2 linked regions of the Prochlorococcus marinus subsp. marinus str. CCMP1375 genome follow. Each later gene encodes a partner of the first gene's protein in a complex. Links are inferred from orthologs where the notes say so. Each region holds a gene or a part of one and is shown on either strand. Other genes may lie near its edges.

Evidence for each region.
Region 2: rpmJ (region 1) and rplL share a complex: the UniProt entries of both Escherichia coli proteins name them as parts of the 50S ribosomal subunit. The link is inferred for Prochlorococcus marinus subsp. marinus str. CCMP1375 from one-to-one orthologs.

What each region holds. Positions count from the first base shown.
Region 1 is NC_005042.1:1,552,579-1,555,754, reverse strand. What follows is about bases 329-3,176. They hold rpmJ (50S ribosomal protein L36), read left to right. Parts: upstream 329-1,618; coding sequence 1,619-1,735; downstream 1,736-3,176. Other genes in these bases: PRO_RS08280 (DNA-directed RNA polymerase subunit alpha), read left to right, coding at 2,743-3,176; rpsK (30S ribosomal protein S11), read left to right, coding at 2,287-2,679; rpsM (30S ribosomal protein S13), read left to right, coding at 1,852-2,217; PRO_RS08300 (adenylate kinase), read left to right, coding at 1,024-1,572; secY (preprotein translocase subunit SecY), read left to right, coding at 329-992. In the rest of the region: more of secY, read left to right, coding at 1-328. UniProt on the Escherichia coli protein: One of the last ribosomal proteins to be assembled in the 50S subunit, it contacts a number of helices in the 23S rRNA, acting as molecular glue.
Region 2 is NC_005042.1:223,274-226,433, reverse strand. Bases 1-2,832 are described here. They hold rplL (50S ribosomal protein L7/L12), read left to right. Parts: upstream 1-1,136; coding sequence 1,137-1,529; downstream 1,530-2,832. Other genes in these bases: PRO_RS01130 (quinone-dependent dihydroorotate dehydrogenase), read left to right, coding at 2,093-2,832; rnhA (ribonuclease HI), read left to right, coding at 1,606-2,103; rplJ (50S ribosomal protein L10), read left to right, coding at 550-1,077; rplA (50S ribosomal protein L1), read left to right, coding at 1-311. Outside these bases: more of PRO_RS01130, read left to right, coding at 2,833-3,160. UniProt on the Escherichia coli protein: The binding site for several of the GTPase factors involved in protein synthesis (IF-2, EF-Tu, EF-G and RF3). Is thus essential for accurate translation.

The sequences.
Region 1 (3,176 bases):
AGAAAAATGAAGGTGAAGCAGGGCGTCGAAAGATTTCTCAGATAACTCGTTATGTCGCTCTTGGTTGGGGGCTTATGCAGAGCTTAGTTTTTGCATTAATTCTTAGACAATATGCAATTGAGAGTTTGAGTGAAACTGCATTTGTTTTTCAAACAGCAATTGCATTAGTTACTGGATCAATGATTGTTATGTGGCTGAGTGAAATTATTACCGAAAAGGGTATTGGTCAGGGCGCTTCATTAGTTATTTTCTTGAATATCGTGGCAACTCTTCCTAAGGCACTTAGTTCTACGATTGAGAAGGCCCAAACTGGGGACAGAAATGATGTATTTGGAATAATTGTTCTTTTAATAGTTTTCTTGATAACTATTGTAGGAATTATTTTCGTCCAAGAAGGTGCGAGAAGATTGCCAATTGTGAGTGCCAAAAGACAAATAGGCGGTACTGCTTTATTACCAACCAGACAAAGTTATTTGCCTTTAAAATTAAATGCTGGGGGAGTGATGCCGATCATATTTGCCTCTGCGTTGATTTTTCTTCCAATTACAATTGCCAATTTCACTAAAAACCCACTTTTAATACAAGCTGCTAGTGCTTTGAATCCAAGTTCTGCAAATCCTTGGCCTTATGCAATTACTTTTTTTGCTTTAATTCTTGGATTTGCATATTTTTATGCTTCTTTGACAATTAATCCCATTGACATTGCAGCAAATTTAAAGAGGGGGGGTGTAGCAATTCCAGGGGTGAGGCCTGGTAGTGCAACATCAAAGTATCTTTCAGGTGTTCAAAATAGGCTGACTTTGCTAGGAGGACTTTTTTTAGGTTCTGTTGCAATTGTTCCTGCTGCAGTCGAGAGAGCTACCAATGTTCAAACATTTCAAGGTTTAGGTGCAACCTCTTTATTGATTCTCGTTGGGGTTGCAATTGATACTGCTAAACAAGTTCAGACTTATGTGATTTCACAAAGGTATGAAGGTCTTGTTCGGCAATGATTTCCTACAAAAACTTTTCTAGATGAATTCAATGAAGAATCGATTGCTATTTTTAGGTCCCCCTGGTGCAGGGAAAGGTACACAGGCAAGCCTTATTTGTAAAGATCAAGGTTTTTTGCATTTGTCTACAGGAGATTTATTACGCGAAGAAGTTTCTGGGGGAACCGATTTAGGGAAAAAAGCTGAATTGATAATGAATAAAGGTGAGCTTGTAAGTGATGAAATTGTTATATCTATTGTTGAAAAAAGACTTATCAAATATTCAGAAGGGTGGCTTTTGGATGGATTCCCAAGGAATCTTGCACAAGCTAGTTTGTTACAAAATTTGCTTGGAAGAATTTCACAGCCTATTGAAATTGTTCTCTTAATAGAAATAGACGATGAAATTTTGACTGAGAGAATGCTTGGACGAGGTAGAAAAGATGACAATAAAGCAGTTATAAAGAATAGACTCAAGATATATAAAGACCAAACTTCTCCATTAGTAGATCACTACAAAAAACAAGGAATTCTTAAGTCTATTAATGGTTGCGGGAGTGTCGAAGATGTTAATAGTCGGATCAAGGAAGCATTAAGCTGAATGGTGTAGTAAAATAGACCTTTGCAAATATGGGGAGCCTCACCCAATGAAGGTGCGAGCCTCAGTCAAAAAAATGTGTGAAAAGTGCCGGGTGATTCGTCGCCATGGCAGGGTAATGGTCATTTGTACTGCTACTCAAAAACACAAACAACGTCAGGGGTAATTCTTTGGCAAATTACTAGATTAAAAGTTTAAGGTGTTTTTTCATCAAGTACTTTTTCTAGCAATCTTCTTTCTACTCACAGAGTGGATTTTCTTCTCCTTTGATTCAAAGTTTAAGTGGCAAGAATCGCCGGCATTGACTTACCCCGTGACAAACGGGTTGAAATTGCCCTCACCTATATATATGGGATTGGTTTAACCCGAGCCCAAAATATCCTTGCAAAAACAGGGGTCAACCCTGATATACGTGTAAAGGATTTAGAAGATGGTGATGTTCAAAAACTAAGAGCTGCGACTGAATCCTTCACTATTGAAGGAGATTTGCGTCGTCAAGAGGGCATGGCTCTTAAACGACTGCAGGACATAGGATGTCTCCGTGGCCGTCGTCACCGAATGAGTCTTCCCGTTAGAGGACAACGTACTAGAACAAATGCGCGTACTCGTAGAGGTTCTCGTAAAACTGTTGCAGGAAGGAAAAAATAAGATCTAAATTTTCTACCTTTTAATAAAGAAGGTTCCCCTCCCCATTTACTACCAAGCAGGCCCCATCTAATGGCCACACCAGCAAAGAAAACAGGTTCAAAGAAGTCTAAGCGCAACGTCCCAAACGGTGTTGTGCACATTCAAAGCACCTTCAATAACACAATTGTTTCTATAACTGATACAAATGGAGAAGTTATCTCTTGGTCATCAGCAGGTGCAAGTGGCTTTAAAGGAGCTAGAAAAGGTACACCATTTGCGGCGCAAACTGCAGCTGAAGCTGCAGCTAGGCGAGCACTTGATCAAGGCATGCGTCAGATCGAGGTTCTCGTAAGAGGACCCGGTTCTGGTCGTGAAACAGCTATTCGTGCACTACAAGTGGCTGGTCTTGAGATCACATTGATTAGAGATGTGACACCTCTCCCTCACAATGGTTGTAGAAGGGCAAAACGCAGGCGCGTTTAACCTTCTTCGCTTCACTTCACTTAATGTGAATTTCTTTAAACTCTTTCTTATTTGATTTAGCCCGTGTTGCAATACCAGATTGATCGGATCGAACATCAAGTTTCTGATGATCGCTCCCAAACAGGAATATTCCTAATAGGCCCTCTTGAAAGAGGGCAGGCAACAACCTTGGGTAACTCTCTTAGAAGAGTACTTATGGGTGGCCTAGAAGGCAGTGCAGTAACAGCGGTGCGTATTTCAGGAGTAAATCATGAATATGCAACTGTCCCTGGAGTTCGCGAGGATGTTCTCGATATTCTTCTGAATTGTAAAGAGCTCACCGTCAACAGTAGAAGTCAAGAGTTAGAAATTGGCCGCCTTGTTGTAACTGGACCAGCAGAAGTCAAAGCTCGTGATCTTCAATTTTCTTCTCAAGTTCAAATTGTTGATGTTGATCGTCCAATCGCAACTGTACATTCCGGGCATAGCTTGGAGTTAGAACTTCATGTTGAAAGAGG
Region 2 (3,160 bases), 1.3 Mb from region 1 along the record:
CTAGAGGGTTGATGCCCAATCCCAAGGCTGGAACAGTAACTACTGACCTTATAAGTTCAATAAAAGAATTCAAAGCTGGAAAATTAGAGTTTAGAGCTGATCGAGCAGGAATTGTTCATGTTCGATTTGGCAAAGCCAGCTTTTCTCCAGAAGATTTATTGGAAAATTTAAAGGTATTACACGAAGCAATTGATAGAAATAAGCCAAGCGGAGCCAAAGGACGTTATTGGAAAAGTCTTTATATAACTTCGACTATGGGACCTTCTGTAGAAATTGATATTGCTGCTTTACAAGACAGCAAGGAAGAATAGTCACCTCTTTGATGTATCTTTAATCTATTGGTTAACGCCAAACGGGCATGCGCCCGGCCATAGACAGCAGGTATTTTTTTTCTAAATTTCTTAATTTAGAAAAATTAATAGAAATCCTGCCGAGGTTAACGCAAAGATTTTCCAAATTTGGATTGAATCGACAGCGGCCCTCGTCTCTTATTTTAAGAGATCAATTCGGCCGTATGTCCGGCTTCTTCCCCCGATTCGATCCAACCCTATGGGCCGCACGCTGGAGAGCAAAAAACAAATTGTCGAAGAGATTAAAGGCCTCCTCGATAAAGCTGATATGGCTTTAGTTCTGGATTACCAGGGCCTATCCATTAAAGAAATGTCTGATCTGCGTTCTCGTCTTGAGCAAAGCAGTGGCATTTGCAAGGTAACTAAAAACACCTTGATGCGCAAAGCTATTAATGGAGATGCCACTTGGTCAGGCCTTGAATCCTTATTAAATGGCACCAACGCATTTGTTCTTGTAAAAGGCGATGTGGGCAGTGCCCTTAAAGCAGTCCAAGCTTTCCAAAAGGAAACCAAAAAATCTGAGACAAAGGGCGGCCTATATGAAGGCAAGCTTCTTACTCAAGATGAAATCAAAGCAATTGCTGCTCTACCTTCTAAAGAAGCACTTATGGCACAAATTGCTGGTGCATTAAATTCCATCACTACAAAAATTGCAGTTGGTGTTAATGAAATTCCTTCTGGTCTAGCTAGATCACTTAAACAACATGCTGAGAACAGTGAAAGCTGAATACCTCACATACTCTTCGACTAACTCTTTTTCTCCCTAAATACTGTTGTATTCCAATCATGTCTAAAAAAACAGACGAGATTCTCGATTCATTGAAAAGCCTTTCACTGCTTGAAGCCTCTGAGCTTGTAAAGCAAATAGAAGAGGCATTTGGTGTATCTGCCGCCGCATCTGCCGGTGTGGTCATGGCAGCCCCAGGAGCCGCTACTGGTGGCGGTGAAGCTGCTGCAGAAGAAAAAACCGAATTTGATGTTGTACTTGAAAGCTTTGACGCTTCCGCCAAAATTAAAGTCCTTAAAGAAGTGCGTAATGCTACTGGGCTAGGCCTAGGAGATGCAAAAGCAATGGTTGAAGCTGCTCCAAAGACTATTAAAGAAGGTGCTTCTAAAGAGGACGCAGAAGCACTCAAGAAAGCTATAGAAGCAGTAGGAGGGAAAGTAACTCTAAAATAAATTCTGTCTATTATTCATGAAACCAGAATTTTGAACTCTTTAAATGCCGGTCTAAATGGCCGGCTCTTTTTTTAAAATGACTAAAAAACATGGTCGAATAATTGCTGCCGCAACCGATGGAGCATGTAGTGGGAATCCAGGGCCAGGAGGATGGGGAGCTCTTATACGATTTGAAGATGGAAGTGTTCAAGAATTTGGGGGATTTGAAACTAACACAACAAATAATCGAATGGAACTAACAGCTGCTTTAGAAGTTTTGAAAAAACTAAGAGATTTTGATAGAGATCCACACCTCAGAATCCGTACAGATAGTAAATATCTTATTGATGGCTTTGAAACATGGATAAAAGGTTGGAAAAAGAAAGGGTGGAGAACAGCATCTGGGAAACAAGTTCTCAATCAAGATCTGTGGGAGGCATTGGATCAATATCGACTAGCTAACGTTAGGCTTGAATATGTAAAGGGACATAGTGGAGATCCTGATAATGAAAGAGTCGACGATATTGCCGTGAGCTTTTCAAAAAAAATTGCGATACAACTTCAATGTGATCATCATATCCAAAATGAAAAATAGATCATGGCCTAACATATTCTCCAGCGAATCACTGTACAAGAAATTTTTTAAACCAATACTTGCAAAAGATGAAGGAGTTGACGCAGAGCAACTAACTCAACTTGCACTTAATAGCCTTAGACAAGCATCTCTTTATAGAAATTGGCCTGGGATATCACAAGCATTAACTCAGTTAGAAATAGAACTTAACCGCAAAGACCCAAGACTAGAACAAAAAATATTCGGTTGTCATTTTAAGAACCCTCTAGGTCTAGCAGCAGGTTTTGACAAAAATGGGATTGCAGCAGGCATCTGGAACAACTTTGGGTTTGGGTTTGCAGAACTAGGAACAGTAACGTGGCATGCACAAGAAGGAAATCCTAAGCCTAGACTTTTTCGACTTTCAAAAGAAAAGGCTGCTTTAAATCGAATGGGATTCAATAACAATGGAGCTGTCACCATGAGAGATATTCTTGAAAGGCAAAAACTCAAATCACCTGGCAACAGGTCATCATTGATTGGCCTAAATTTAGGAAAATCTAAGGTCACTCCACTTGAGCAAGCACATGAAGATTATGCGTCTTCTCTTGAAATACTTTCATCTTTCGCTGATTATGCAGTTATTAATGTCAGTTCACCGAACACACCAAATCTTAGAAAATTACAAGATGCCAAAGCATTACGTAGGTTAATCAAACGATTAAGACGCTTGCCTTCCTGTCCACCTTTATTAGTAAAAATTGCTCCTGATCTAGATAATATTGCAATTGATAGCTTAACCACAGTAGCCTTTGAAGAAGGATTAGCGGGGATAATAGCCGTAAATACAAGTATAGATCGATTAGGATTAGAAAATCGAATTATAGCTCAAACAAAGAATCCTCTCAGTCAAGAAAATGGTGGACTCAGTGGTAGACCTTTACGCGGCAGAGCCATTGAAATCATCCAACGTCTAAGAAAAAATGCTGGGGCAGACTTAACCTTAATTGGAGTTGGAGGCATAGATACGCCTGAAAGTGCTTGGGAGCGTATTACAGCAGGAGCATCTCTAATTCAGATATATACAGGATGGATTTTT